One region of the Actinoplanes sp. L3-i22 genome, then DNA from elsewhere that is predicted to be linked to it. Evidence: riboswitches for the same ligand, from Rfam matches in the RefSeq annotation. Region 1 holds a riboswitch; the other holds the start of a gene.
The links. Region 1 has a riboswitch for cyclic di-AMP ahead of L3i22_RS54470 (transglycosylase family protein). Riboswitches for the same ligand answer to the same signal wherever they lie in the genome.

Region 1 (7,470 bases):
GGAGCGGGCCGCGACGCGGCGCGCGGGGCGGCGCAGGCCCGCTCGGACGCAGGCCCGCTCGGACGCAGGCCAGCCCGGGCGCAGGCCAGCCCGGGCGCAGGCCAGCCCGGGCGCAGGCCAGCCCGGGCGCAGGCCAGCCCGGGCGCAGGCCAGCCCGGGCGCAGGCCAGCCCGGGCGCAGGCCAGCCCGATGTAAGGCCCCTCAGGCGCAGGTCAACCCGGGTATAGGGCCGTATGGGGGTAGGGCCGCGTGGGCAGGGGCCCGCCCTCCCAGGGGGGCCACCGCCTCTGGCTTAATCATCGCCGAAAGGGCCAAGATCATGCCGAAGGCCTGTGGACAGAGCTCCAGTGTGGATAACTCCAACCGCCCAGCACGGCGGCATACGATCAGGCAGGACGACCCACGGCGGCGGGAAGCTCCCGGCGGGACGTGATGCCCAGCTTCGTGAAGATCTTTCGGAGGTGCCATTCGACGGTTCGCGGGCTCAGGAACAGGACCGCGCCGATCTCCGGGTTCGTGCGGCCGGCCGCGGCCAGCCGGGCGATCTGCGACTCCTGCGCGGTCAGCTCCTCGCGGGTGCCGGTGCTGCGCTTGCGGACGGTTTCGCCGGTGGCGGTCAGCTCCCGGCCGGCCCGCTCGGCGAACGCTTCCGCGCCCATGGTGCTGAAGGCCTCGTACGCCGGCCGCAGTTGATCTCTTGCCTCGGCGCGCCGGTTCGCGCGGCGCAGCCACTCGCCGTAGAGCAGCCTGGCCCGGGCCAGCAACAGCTTGTGCCGGCCGGCGGCGAACTGCTCGACCGCGGTGCGGTAGTCGTCCTCGCCGTCGTCCACCAGCGCGTCGGCCAGCGCCCGGGTGCCGTGCGCCCACGGTGTCGCGAGTCCGGCGGTGCGGGCGACGAGGCGGTCCCGGGCCTGCTTGGCGACGTCCGAGCCGGAGCGGACGGCCGCTTCGACGAGTTCGCCGAGCGACCATTGCAGGACGGCCAGGTCCTCGTGCGCGGCGGCGTCCTGGGCGGCGGTCAGTGCGGCCGCGTAGTCGCCGTGCCCGTTGTGCAGCACCGCGCGGCTGTATCCGGCGACGCCGAGCAGCCAGCCGACGCCTCCGGCCCGGGCCTCCCGGGACAGTTCGTCGATCAAGGCAAGGGCTTCTTCGGTACGGCCACGGTAGGCGGCCAGGATGCTGCCGCTGGCCGGGTGTGGGGCGGGGCCGGTCGCGCGAGCCAGCGCGGCGGCCTCGTCGATCAGGTCGGACGCGTCGGCGAACCGGCCGGCGTAGATCAGCGCGGTGGATCGGAAGGTGAGCACGCTGGGCAGCCGGGAGAGGGCGCCGGCGGCGCGGGCGAAGGTGACGGCCTGTTCGGTGCGGTCCTGGAACGCTTCGTCGTCCCAGACCTCGTGGACCATCATTCCGGTGAGCCAGAGCAGGTCGAGTTCGTTGTCGGCGGGGACCGCGGCGAGGGCCCGCTGGAACGCGGGGACGGCGGCCGCGTGCCCGTCCCGCACCCAGATGATCAGCGCCGCGAGCAGCAGCCCAGCCGGCTCAGCGCCAGCGCCGGCCGCGGCGGCGGTGGCGGTGGCAGCGGCGGCGGTGGCGGTGGCAGCGGCGGTGGCAGTGGCAGCGAGAGAGTCAGCGGCAGCGGCGGGAGGGCCGACGGCAGCGGCGGCGAGAGAGTCAGCGGCGGCGGGAGGGCCGGCGGCAGCGGGGCGGGTGCCGGCGGGGAGAGCGTCGGCCGCGGAGAAGGAGCCGGCGGCGAGGGGATCGGCTGCGGCGTAGGAACCAGCGGCGATAGAGCCTGCGGGGAGAGAGCCTGCGGAGAGGGAGTTGGCGGCGGCGTTGACGGCGTGGCGGAGGTCGTCGCCGCCGAGGCGGCCGGCGTTGATCGCCGCGCCGACCGCGGACAGATAGGTCTCCCGGGCGGCGACCGGATCCAGGCTCTCCAGCCGGGCCGCGGCGGCCAGCAGCGGCGGCACGATCTCGCGCCCGGTGTTCAGCACGAACGCGATCTGGGCCCGGAGCCGCTCCACGGTGGCTTGCTGGATCGCGTCGAGCGGCTCCTGCTCCACCGCCGCGAGCAGGCCGGGGACCAGCGCCGCGGCACCCGAGGCGAGCCGGGCCGTGGCCGCGGCCAGCAGCCGGGAGGCGCGCGGCCCGGGTTCCGGGGTGAGTTCGGCGGCCCGTTCCAGGAACGCGGCCGCGGCGGCGCGCCCACCGCGGGCGAGCGCGCGGCCGGCCGAGTTCTCCAGCTCCGCGGCGACCGACGAGTCGGGGCCGATCGCGGCGTGCCCGCGGTGCCAGGCGCGCCGGTCCGGGTCCTCGGCGGCGTCGGTGACCTCGGCCAGCGCGCGGTGCACGGCGCGCAGTTCGGCCGGGTCGGCGCCGTGCCAGGCGGCGGAGCGGGCCAGCGGGTGCCGGAAGCGGACCCGGGCGCCGATCTCGACCAGGCCGGCGGCTTCGGCTGGGCCGGCCGCGTCCGGGCTGACGCCGAGTTGCTCGGCGGCGCGCCAGAGCAGCGGCACGTTGCCGACCGGTTCGACGGCGGCGGCCAGCAGCAGGGTGCGGCTGGCCGCGGGCAGCGCCGCGATCCGCCGTTTGAAGCCGTCCTCGAGGTGGCTCGCCACGGTGGTCGCCGCCGGGATGCCGAAGAGGTGGCTCGCCGTGGTGGTGGCGGCCGGGATGCCGAAGCCGAAGGCCGGGTCCATCTCGCGGGGCAGTTCGAGCAGGGCCAGCGGGTTGCCGCGGGTCTCGGCGACGATCCGGTCGCGGACCCGGGCGTCGACCAGGCCGGGCAGTACGGTGTCCAGCAGCGCCCGGGCGTCGGCTTCCGGCAGGCCTTCGACGAGCAGTTCGGGCAGGCCGGTGAGCAGGGTGTCGTCGGCCGGGGTGCGGGCCGCGAAGACCAGGGCGACGGATTCGGCGTCGAGCCGGCGGGCCACGAAGGTCAGGATCACCTCGGACATCCGGTCCAGCCACTGCGCGTCGTCGACGACCACGACGAGCGGCTGGTCGACGGCGGCCTCGGCGAGCAGGCCGAGCACGGCCAGGCCGATCAGCAGCGCTTCGGGCGGTTGGCCGGCGCTGAGGCCGAACGCGGTGGAGAGCGCGACCCGCTGCGGCTCGGGGAGCCGGTCCAGGTACGGCAGCAGCGGCGCGACCAGCTGCTGCAGCGCGGAGTAGGCCAGCTCGGTCTCCGGCTCGACGCCGGCGGCACGGACGACCCGGGTGGCCGGGGCCTGCCCGACCAGGTAGTCGAGCAGCGCGGACTTGCCGGTGCCGGCCTCGCCGCGCAGGACCAGGACCCGGCTCTGGCCCGATCGGACGTCGCGGATCAAGCGTTCGAGCTGGTCACGTTCGCGGGACCGGCCTCGGAGTCCGACTGAGCTCAGCACGCTGGGAGCGTACCTGGCGCCCGTTCGGTGACCTCCTGCAGCAGATAGCCGTTGCCGTCCGGATCGGTGAACGAGGCGAACGACCCGTAGGACAAACGCCCTGGATACAGGCCCGGTACCCGCTTCTCGGTGCCCGCATGGTGGAACACGCCGTCCGCGTCGTGGAAGATCTCACTGACCCGCACGCCCCGGCCGGTCAGCTCGGCGCGGGCCTCCTCGATGTCGCGGACGATCAGGTGCACGTTCTCCATCGAGCCGGGCGCGGCGGTGCCGATCCCGGTCCCGAACGCGATCGAGCAGGGCGAGCCGGGCGGGGTGAACTGCACCACCCGGTAGTCCGGGCCGCACACGTAGTCGAGGTCCTCGCGCCAGCCGAGCTGGTTGTAGAACCGCTTGGCCCGATCGATATCGGTCACCGGCACCGCGATCAGCTCCAGCCGATAGTGCATGGCTCAGATCCCGCGGAAACGGGCGGTGCCGCGCGGAACGCCGGGGGCGATCACCACCACATCGAAGGTTCGCATGGCGCAAATACTGGCCCGCCGGTCCGACTGATCGAGCCCGGGACTTGCCCTGGCCTTCGGTGCCCGGGTACCCGGGCGATCACGGCGGGTATGCGGCTGACTCGGGCGCGCTTGTCGTCGTACCCAAGCAAATGCCGTTGTTTTTTGGGTTTTATCCGGCACGAACAAGATCAAATCGGTCGAATAGCGTGAAGAGCGTCACTATCCGGGGCGAAAAACTTGGTCGATGGGCCGCCGGTGTGGTTACCGTCGGTCGTCCCGCGATGGCGGGCACTGTGGACGGTCCGCCGAATCCTGCCGCCGATCCACGGACACGAATCGAAAGGCAGGAGCGGGGGACCCACTTCCGGCGCGATGTTGGAGCTCGCGCCTCGGGGTGAAGCCGCGTGTGACGCGGCCGGGCCACTCTGCCCGAACCCGACAGCTCACCTCGCAGGCGTCGAGGAGAAAACCCATGTCTCGGATCGGTAGACGAACGCGCCTTGCTGCCCTCGGCCTGATTCTCGCGGGCGGAGTCATCCTCGCCCCGGCGGCCCCGGCCAGCGCCGCAAGTGTCAATTGGGACAAGCTCGCGCAGTGCGAGTCCGGCGGCAGGTGGCACATCAACACCGGTAACGGGTATTACGGCGGCCTGCAGTTCAGCCGCAGCACGTGGACGGCGAACGGCGGCGGGAAGTACGCGAAGACCGCGGACAAGGCCACCAAGGCCGAGCAGATCGCGATCGCGAAGAAGTTGTACGCCAAGCGGGGCCTGAGCCCGTGGCCGGTGTGCGGCAAGAAGGCCGGCGTGAAGATCTCCTCGCCGGCGAAGAAGAAGACCACCAAGAAGTCCACGAAGTCGAACGGGAAGACCTACGTCGTCAAGTCCGGCGACACGCTCGCCAAGATCGCCGCGCGCTACCACGTCAAGGGCGGCTGGCGCACGCTCTACAAGGTCAACAAGAAGGTGCTGAGCTCGCCGAACCGGATCTATCCCGGTCAGCGGATCAAGCTCTGATCCGGCGCGGCCGGGTCATCCGAGGTACCGGCTGATCCCCGGATCCAGCTGAACGGTGACCCGGCCGTTGCGGTCCCAGCGCTCCAGCGTCCACCAGTTGCCCTGCCGGCGGACCGTGACCTGAACGTTCGCGGACTCGCCGTGCCAGGCCTTGCCGCCCGCAGAGACGCCGTACTTCGCGCGGGCGAACATGCCGACCTTGGTCAGGGCAGCGCACGCGCGGCAGCGGCCGTCCTCGGTGACGACGCAGTCGCCGCAGGCCGCGCCCTGGCACAGCCGGCACGGGCGGACCGCCTCCGGGCAGGCCGGGCAGGTCGAGCGCAGGCAGTGCGTGCACCAGTCCAGCCGGCCGGCCAGGTGGTGGTTGCGGCAGGCCTGCAGGGTGCTGTGCGCGACGCCGGTGACGTCGTCGACGACGTACCCCTGCCGGATTCCCGGCGCCACGTCGTAGAGGATCGGCACCTGGAAGCCGTCGGCGAGCTCCCAGGTCTCGGCGACCCGCAGCCCGACCGCGATCCGGACCACCTCGGCGGGCCGGCGGCGCAACCGCCGCAGCAGCTCGGCGGTCAGCTCCTCGGGCAGGTCGAGCGGCGCGGCCGGGGCCTGCGCGGCCGGGGCGCCGACCGCCTGCCGGGCCTCGGCGGGCTCCATCTCCTCCCCCGGCGGATGCTCGACGATCCGCGGGACGACCAGCTGCTGCACCCGGCGGGCGCCCTGGACCTGCACGCCGGTGAACTCCTCGCCCCGGGTCACCGCGGTGACGTCGGCGAGCCGGTGCGGCGCGAGCAGGGTGGCGCCGACCATGCCGCGGTTCATGTCGCCGGGGGACTTGCTCAGGCCGTGCCAGGCCGGCCGGGCGCCGTCGCGCCGGACGCCGAGCTGCGCGTGGCGGCCGACCCGGGCGAGCACGGCCTCCCACGGGCCGAGCGCGGCGTGGGCGACGACCTCCGGCTCGGGCTGCCAGTCCTCGGCGGCCCAGCCGGCCCGATCGCCGGGCTCCTGCCACTCGGCGACCGTCTCCGAGCTGTGGATTCCGCGCCCATCGATGCCGGTGTTCTCATCGAGGATCAGGCGGCTCACGCTATGCGATCTTACTCGGGCGACGCTTGCGCGATGACTTATCGACATGCGCCGGTCCTTTCCGGACAGCAGGATCATCGAAATGATTAGCTTTCCGTCCAGAAGGGCGCTGCTGGCCGCGACGCTCGGGCCGGTGCTGTCCCTGACAGCGCTGGCCGTGCCCGCCTCCGCCGCGGAGCTGTCCGCCTTCGACGCGGTGAACCAGTTCATCGGCACCGAGTTGGACACCACGCAGAACAAGAGCAACGACGCGTACGGCAACACGTTCCCCGGCGCGGCGGTGCCGTTCGGCATGGTGCAGCCGAGCCCGACCACGTACAAGGCGGGCAACGCGCAGGTCGGCGAGAAGGGCGGATACGAATACACCGCGAGCCTGATCCGCGGATTCGGGATGACCCGCTACTCCGGCACCGGGTGCACCGGGCGGTTCGGCGGCTACGAGTTCCCCACCATCCCGTACGCCGGGGATGTCCTGCCGGTCAATCCGTCGGCCGACGTCAAGGGCTACTACCTGGGCTTCGACCACGCCAACGAGGTGTCGCAGCCGGGCTACTACAAGGTCGGGCTGGACAACGGGGTGACCGCGGAGCTGACCGCCACCGCGCGGACCTCGGTGAGCCGATTCGCCTTCACCGACAAGGCGACGCTCATCCTGGACGTCTCGGGGCAGAACAACCGGTCGTTCGGCAGCGAGATCACCATCGACCCGGCGACCCGGACGGTCTCCGGCTGGATGTTCGGCGCCGACGTGTGCGACGTGGGCAACACCTACAAGGCGTACTTCTCGACGACCTACGACAAGCCGTTCGCCTCGTTCGGGACGTGGAACGACGCCGATCTGGCCGCGGGCAGCACGCACGCGATCAAGGCCGGGACCGACACGAGCGTCGACTACCGGCACGACACCGGCGGCTGGGTGACGTTCCGGCCCGGCACGAAGGTGACCGCGAAGACCGGTTTCAGCTACGTCAGCGTCGAGAACGCGGCCCTCAATCGCGACAAGGAAACATCAAAGGACAATTTCGACGACGTACGTCGTGAAGCTCGAAAATCGTGGAAGGAAGCGCTCGGCACGATCGACGCGCACGGTGGCGACACCGCCCAGCGAACGTCTTTCTACACCGCGCTCTACCACGCGTACCTGCAGCCCAACGTCCGTGAGGACGTGAACGGGCAGTACGTCGGCTTCGACGGGCTGGCGCACCAGGTCGACCGCGGGCACCACTTCTACCGCAACATCAACTTCGCCGGCTCCGGCTGGGACATGTACCGCAGCCAGGCCCAACTGCTCGCGCTGACGTTCCCGAAGGTGGCGAACGACATCCAGCGCTCGATCGTCGCGATGGTCCAGCAGACCGGCCGGTGGGCGCCCGGCGCGGCCCGCATGCAGGGCGACAACTACCAGGTCATCCTGGCGACCCTGGACGACATGGGGGCCACCGACTACGACCGCAAGGCCGCGCTGGCGTCGATGATCGCGACC
Region 2 (7,470 bases), 3.5 Mb from region 1:
GAACTGCGTCGCCTCGGTGGAGTGCGGGTCGAAGGTCGCCGCGTTCAGCAGGTTCAGCATGTCCAGGGGTTGTCCGTTGATCCGGCGCAGCACCTGGAGCGACTGTCGTAGCCGGTTGCCGGCCACCGCCGCCTCGACGCCCTTGCCGCAGACGTCGCCCAGGACGCAGAACACGCCGCCCTCGGTGCGCGGCTCGGCGTGCACGATGTCGCCACCGATGCGCAGCGCCTCGCGGGCCGGCCGGTACACGGACGCCAGCTCGAGACCGGCGACGTCGGGTATCGGCGCGGGCAGCAGCGCCGTGCGCAGAGTCTCGGCGACCTCGGCCTGCTCGCGGTAGAGCACGGCCGCCGTCACCGCGCGATTGACCGCGGTCCCGAACTCGGCCGCGACCGATCGGCCGGCCTCGGTGAAGGTCGCCTGATCGGGGTCGCGCAACAGCAGCAGCGCGCCCCGGCCCTGGTAGGAGTACGTCACCCGGACGATCACGCCGTGACCCTGGTGCTCGGCGCCGTCGGGCAGGGCCCATCGGCCGGGCGGGATGGGCCGGACCCGGGCGCCGCCGGAGTCGGTGAGGGTTGCCTGGATCCAGCCGGGCAGGTCGGCCTGAGCGACCGTGTTGTCCTGATCCGGTTTCGGGGCCGGCGCGCTCTCCTGACCTGCCGCCCACCACCGCGCCTCCTGCCGGTCGACGGCGAGGACGAGCACCGCCACCCGGGCCAGCTCGGGGAGGGCGAGGCGGACGGCGGCAGCGGCGGTGCGGTCGAGGTTCAGTGACCGGCCCAGCGTCCGGTACGCCGCGATGAGCAGATCCCGTCCCCGGTCGGGGCAGGCCGCACCGCCGGCCTCGACGGGCGCGTCGTCGTCGTGCTGGTTGCCGTTCATGGCGGTGTGCCGGACGGTCACCCGGTCGCGACCGCGAAGGTCAGCTGAACCCTGGTGCCGCCGGGGCCGGTGTCGATGTCGACCCGCTGGCAGATCTGGCCCACCAGCCACAGGCCGTAGAGGCCGATGTGGCCGGGGCGCGGGCGGGGGCGTTCGCCGCGGTAGCGGCGGGGAATGCCGCGGCCGCTGTCGCTGATGCTGAGGAACAGCAGGTTGCCGCGTCCGGCAGCGGTGATGTGGCCCGAGCCGCCGCCGTAACGTACCGCGTTGGTCATGATCTCGGTTGCCGCGAGCAGCAGGTTGTAGCGCTCCTGCCCGGACATCGCCAGGCCGTCGGCGTAGCCGGACAGCTGCCGCCGGATGTGTCCCATGTTGTCGCCGCCGAACGCCTCGTCGAGGACCTCGGCGAGCGGCGCGGCGCGCCCGCCCGAGGTGGCGAACTCCGGCGGGGCCGGGCCGCCGGTGCGTGAAAGGCGGGCGTCGTCCGGCGGGCGCAGGCCGAGGAACACGGTCAGGCCGGCCAGATGGAGGTGTCTCAGCACCTCGGGGGGAGTGCCGGCCACGTGGAACGTCTTGGCCGCGCGCCGCGCGCACCGGCGCACGAGCAGCAGCAGAGCGACTCCGGAGGAGTCCATTGAGGTGACTTCGGTCAGGTCGACGGCCACGTGCGTGCTCGGCTCGGCCTTCAACGCCTGTTCCAGATGCGTCAGCACGTCGGCGTGGCGCACCAGGACCAGTGATCCTGCGAGTACCAGACGAACCGTGCCCTCCGCGGTGACTACGACGTACGCGGGATGCTCCATGTGACGACCTTTGGTTGGTCGGTCTCTGGCTCGTCGGCTCAGGTCGGCTGGATGCCGCCCATCGTTCTCCGGGACGCGGCAGCCGACAAGGGACGACACCCATCAGAGCCCAATTCATGCACAATCCGCGCGAACTGCGCGTCCTCGTGGCCCGCGCACCCGGGTCGCGCCCACATCAGACAACAAAGCGGTGATGAGCCGTCATGCGGAGGATGACCGGTTCGGCGAGACGGGGCCCAGGCACGCCGAACCGCGCACCCACTCTTGCGTGTCCGGTCACAAACGGCGTTCCCCCGCACGGTTGACCACGTAGGTGGCAACCGGCGCCGCCACTGAAGAACTCGGGTTGTTATTCACACAAAGGAAGATCAAAGCGGCTAATTTGTGAGAACAAAGTCACCAGCCCCGCTTCCGGGCGTGGTCAGTCCGGAGAGGTGGTGGCTACCGTCGGCAGTCCGCAATTGCGGACACCGTGGCCGGAACGCCGAGTCCTGCCTGCTGGTCACGGTCAACAACACACAGGCATGGAGCGGGGGACCCACAAGTTCTCCGGCGCGCTCACGTTGAGCGCGCCTCGGGGTGAAGCCGCCTGACGGCGGCCGGGCTCCTCGGCCCGAACCCGACAGCTCACCTCGCAGGCGTGGAGGGAAAAACTTCATGCTTCACCTGAACAAGCGGGTTCGTCGTGCGGTCTCCCGGCGAGCCCAGTCTCCGCGCGCCCTGAAACGCGCGCTCGGCATCATGGTCGCCGGTCTCGCCGGTGCGGTCGGCATGCTGGCGGTCGAAGCCACACCCGCCAGCGCCGCCCCGGACGTGAACTGGGACGCCGTGGCCCGGTGCGAGTCCGGCGGCAACTGGCGGATCAACACCGGCAACGGCTATTACGGCGGGTTGCAGTTCAGCCGGTCCACGTGGCGTGCGCACGGGGGCGGGAAGTACGGCTCGACCGCCAACGTGGCCTCCAAGAGCGAGCAGATCACGGTCGCCGAACGGGTCCTGCGGAACCAGGGCATCGGTGCCTGGCCCACCTGCGGGCGTCGCGGGCTCACCAAGGCGCGGACCACCGCCGCGGTGAACCCCTACCGCCTGGCCTCCTACGACTCGCCGCTGAGGACGACCGGCACCTACGTCGTGAAGCGCGGCGACACCCTTTCCGCCATCGCCACGCGCTACCGCGTCAAGGGCGGCTGGAAGGCCCTTTACCGCGCCAACGCGAGCCGCCTGGGCAGCCCGAACCGGCTGACGGTCGGCCAGCGCCTGGCCTTGTAGGAGCAGCTCAGGGCCGGGCGAACTCCGGCTGATCGAGCACCCGCAGCCAGGTTCCGTCCGGCTGCCGGCGGACCACCTGCGCCCTCGCCCCGGCCCCGTCTCTCGGCGGCGTCGCGGTGAGGGCCAGGTCGCCGCTGATCAGCGTGGGCAGCGGCGGCTCGGGCTCGAAGCGGGGCATCCTCGGCAGCAGCTCGGCCCAGAGCTGCTGGATCGCCGCGCGCCCGACGGTCTGGCTGCCGGGCGGGTAGGCCATCACGGCGTCCTCCTCGTACAGCAGGGCGAGGCCCTCGGCATCCTTCGCGTTGGCGCGCTCGACGAAGAGGCGGGTCAGGTCTTCGGGCTGCTGTGCCTTCTCGCGTTCGCTCATGACTTCACCCTGCCCCTACCCGATCCACAAGTCCAACAGATGGTTCTTCTGGCTACTACAATTTCTACTCATGGATCTGCGGCAGCTGGAGTACTTCGTCGCGGTCGCCGAGACCGGCAGCTTCACCCGCGCCGCGGAGCGGGTGCACATCACCCAGTCCGGGGTGAGTGCGCAGGTCAAGGCGCTGGAGCACGAGCTCGGCGCGGAGCTTTTCGACCGCAGCGGCCGGACCGCGCGGCTCACCGACGCCGGTGCGGTCGCGCTGCGCCACGCCCGGGCCGCCCTCGACTCGACGCTCGACCTGCGGGACGCGATCGACGACGTCAAGGGGCTGATCCGGGGCCGGCTGACGATCGGCATGGTGATCGGCTGCGAGGTCGCGCCACTCTTCGACGCGCTCGCCGCCTTCCACCGCGACCATCCCGGCATCGAGCTGGAGCTGGCCGAGGCGAACTCGGACCACCTGGTCGCGGGCGTGCGCGCCGGCGCGTTCGACGTGGCGCTGGCGGGGCTGGCCGGGGCGCCGCCGGAACACCTCGCGTCGCAGGTGATCGTGAGCGAGCGGCTGGTGGCGCTGACCGCTCCCGGCAGCGAGCTCGCGGGGCGCGGCCGGGTCACGGTCGCGGGGCTCCGGTCGTACCAAATCGTCTGTCTGCCGCAAGGGACCGGCATCCGGGACGTGCTCGACCAGGCCGGGGTGGCGGATTCCGGCTTGCGACCGGAGGTCGCGCTCGTCGCCACCTCGCCGGACACCGTCGCCGGCCTGGCCCGCCGCGGCCTCGGGGTCGCGGTCCTCAGCGAGTCGATGGCGGCCGCGCATCCCGACCTGGTCGCCGTGCCGATCGACGGCATCGGGATCCCGGCGCTGCTCGCCCTGGTCTGGCCGGAGCGGACAAGTCCGGCACTGGCCGCGTTCCTCAAGCGGTGCCTGGCCGCGTTCGCCTGAAAATCAAGATCAAAATCCGCTTACGGTACGCCCGCAGCCCGCCCGGAACAGCGGAAAGGCCCCCGCCGCGCAGATCGCGACGAGGGCCTCCCGGTCCATCAGGTGTTACCGCGTGATCGTCCGGAAGTAGACCTTGGCGGCCGACGTGTTGCCGGCCTTGTCCACTCCCCAGTAGCTGATCCGCAGGCTGCCCTTCTTCACGCCGGAGATCCGGACGCTCCAGGTGCTCCCGCTCAGCGACGCGTTCAACACCTCGGCCTTGGCCAGGGCGGACGTCCGCGAGGACGCCTTGGTCCACTTGCCGTGGCTGTAGTAGTACCAGGACTTGCCGCGCTGCTCGGTCAGCTTGACCCGAACCGTGCGGACGCCGGTGCCGACGTCGGTGGCCTTACCGGTCACCTTCGACCAGGACGACGCCCGGTTCGCGCCGCTCGGCACCTTCAGGGTCACCTTGGGCGCCCAGGCGTCCTTGCTGACCTTGACCGAGCCGACGGTCACGGTGGTGCCGGCGCCGACGCCGTTCACCGGGGTGACCTTGACCGAGAACGTGCCGGTCTTCTTGTACGTGTGCGACACCGGCATGTTCACCGACGCCGTGGTGGTGTAACCGTCACCCCAGGCGACCTTGACCGAGGTGCCGTTCACGCCGCTCACCTTGAGGGTGACGGCCTGGGTGGCGTAGATCGAGACGCGGTCCAGGCTGTACTTGCCGGTCTGCGCGGCCGCCGTCACGCTGCCGGCGGTGATCGCCGCGGCCGCGTTGCCGGCCTTGTCGGTGATCGTCACGGTGACCGCGAACGTGCCGGCCGTGGCGTACTTGTGGGTCGCCGTCGTGGCGCCGGCGGCCAGGGTCTCCGGCGCGCTGCCGTCGCCCCAGTTGACCACCTGGGTGATCTCGGTGGCCGGGCTGACGTCGTCGGCGAGCGCCTTCTGGGTCAGCGTGACCGACTGACCGGTCCAGATGCTTGTCGCGTCCACCGAGTAGGTGCCGGTCGGCGCGGTGGTGTCGGACGGGGCCGGCACGTACACCTTGCTGCGGAACGTGGTGTCCGCGGTGATCGGCGTGTACTTGGCGAAGAAGTTGACCAGCATGGTCAGGTCGTTGTCACCGGTGGTGATCTTGTTCGTGCCCTTGCCCAGGGTGAGGAAGTTGTCGCCACCCGCGGCGAGGAACGAGTTCGACGAGACGCGGTACGAAGTGGCCGGGTCGATGACCGTCCCGTTCAACTTCAGCGTCGACGCGACGATGTGCGAACCGGTCGCGGCGGCCGGGTCGTACTCGTAGGTCAGGCCCTTCGACACGCCCAGGTGCAGGATCGGGCGGGACGCGCCGGCCGGCTGCCACTGCTCCTCGAGGACCTGCTTGATCTGCGCACCGGTGAGGGTCTGGGTGACCATGTCGTTGGCGAACGGCTGAACCGAGTACGCCTCCGAGTAGGTGATCACCCCGTCGTCGCCGACCAGCAGGTCGGTACGCAGGCCACCCGGGTTCATGAAGGCGATCTGCGCCCCGCCCCGACCGGCGTCGCTGGTCTGGTCGAGCTGCACGTCGGCGATGAAGTTGCCCATCACCGACTCGGAGCCGCGGTCCTCGGCACCGGTCGCCGAGTACGCCCGCTTGATGTCGGTCGTGATGCTGCCCAGGACCTTCTTGCCGAGCTCGGCCGAGTTGGTCTTGGCGGCGGTCACGATGTCGGCGACGGCCGGGTCCGGGGTGTAGCCGGTGACCGGGATCAGTTCCGCGGTCGAGCTGATCACGGACTTGGTGACCGGGTCGTACTTGAGGGTGGCTCGGCCCAGCTTGACGCCGTAGTCCTCGGCCTGGATCACCGGACGGGTCTTGTCGGTGCCGGGGATCGGGATCTCGAACGCGTACGGCTGGTGGGTGTGTCCACTCAGGATCGCGTCGACGTTCGGGCTGAGCTTGGTGAACGCCCCGAAGACCGGGTCGTTCTGCAGCGCCTCGGCCGAGGTGATGTTCTCGGTCGCGGCGCCCTCGTGGGCCAGCACGACCACCACGTCGGCCTCGCCGTTCGACTCGTCGCCGTCGGAGAGCTCGGCGGCCAGGGTGTTCGCCTCGGCCACCGGGTCGTGGAACTCGATGCCCTTGACGCCGTCCGGGCTGACCATCGCCGGGGTCTGCAGCGTGACCACACCGATGTAGCCGACCCGCACGCCGCCCACGGTCTGCACCGAGTAGCCGGGCAGGATCCGCTTGCCGTCCTGGTAGACGTTCGCGGCCAGGTACGGGAAGTTGGCCTTGGTGTCCAGGTGGGTCAGCAGGTCGTTGACGCCCTTGTCGAACTCGTGGTTACCCACCGAGGAGACGTTCAGGCCGCCCGCGTTCAGGGCGTCCAGGGTCGGGTCGTCGTTGGCGATCGACGAGATGAAGGTCGACGCGCCGACGTTGTCACCGGCCGAGCTCCACAGCGTGTTCGGGTTCTCCGCGCGCAGCTTGTTGACCAGCCCGACGAGCTGGGCCGCGCCGCCGACACCGGCGGACGGGGCCTCGAGCCGGCCGTGGAAGTCGTTGATGCTCAGCAGCTGCAGGTCGACCGGCTTCGGCGCGCTGGTGTCCAGGCCGATCACGACCGGGTCGTGGTCGCTGGCCCGGTACGGGTCGGCGTTGAAGAACGGCGCGTAGCCGTCGTACTGGAACGCGTACGACTCGACCGAGTTGATGTTCCAGATGTCGACGCCGGTGACCCGGTCGGTCAGCGTCGGCGTGGTCAGCGCGTGGTCCAGCGAACCGGACTCGCCGCCGAAGACGTACGAGTTCTTGCCGGGCGCCTTGGTGCTGTGCACGTCGGTGTAGCCGGCGTTGTAGAGGACCTGCATCGGGTCCTCCTGGGTGTAGGAGTTGAAGTCACCCAGCAGGATCACCTTGTCGGTGCCGCTGTCCTTCTCCACACCCTTGACGAAGTCGACGACCGAGGCGGCCTGACGCTTGCGGTCACCGTTGTACGGGCCCTGCCCGTCCCCGGCGTCCACGTTGTCACCGCTCGGCGCGACCGAGGCGCTCTTCGACTTCAGGTGGTTGGCCACCACGGTGAAGTCGATGCTGCCGCTGGTGAACGTCTGCGCGATCGGCTCCCGCGCGTTCGACCAGACGGTCTCGTCGTTGATCGACCGGGAGGCGCCCTTCGGCGTCGCCTTGGCCGGCTTGTAGATGATCGCGGTGGTGATGACGTCCTGCGCGG

Region 2: linked by a shared signal. The riboswitch ahead of L3i22_RS02615 (transglycosylase family protein) and the one ahead of L3i22_RS54470 (transglycosylase family protein) in region 1 are both predicted to bind cyclic di-AMP.

Annotation. Positions count from the first base shown of each region.
Region 1 covers NZ_AP024745.1:9,046,528-9,053,997, forward strand. Annotated here, with positions in the region: gene L3i22_RS40665 (LuxR family transcriptional regulator) at 387-3,386, opposite strand; gene L3i22_RS40670 (VOC family protein) at 3,380-3,835, opposite strand; cyclic di-AMP (ydaO/yuaA leader) riboswitch at 4,186-4,364, shown strand; gene L3i22_RS54470 (transglycosylase family protein) at 4,365-4,907, shown strand; gene L3i22_RS40680 (hypothetical protein) at 4,923-5,987, opposite strand; gene L3i22_RS40685 (GH92 family glycosyl hydrolase) at 6,070-7,470, shown strand, end outside.
Region 2 covers NZ_AP024745.1:560,654-568,123, reverse strand. Annotated here, with positions in the region: gene L3i22_RS02625 (PP2C family protein-serine/threonine phosphatase) at 1-906, opposite strand, end outside; gene L3i22_RS02620 (STAS domain-containing protein) at 903-1,688, opposite strand; cyclic di-AMP (ydaO/yuaA leader) riboswitch at 2,161-2,344, shown strand; gene L3i22_RS02615 (transglycosylase family protein) at 2,346-2,957, shown strand; gene L3i22_RS02610 (nuclear transport factor 2 family protein) at 2,965-3,324, opposite strand; gene L3i22_RS02605 (LysR family transcriptional regulator) at 3,395-4,270, shown strand; gene L3i22_RS02600 (ExeM/NucH family extracellular endonuclease) at 4,376-7,470, opposite strand, start outside.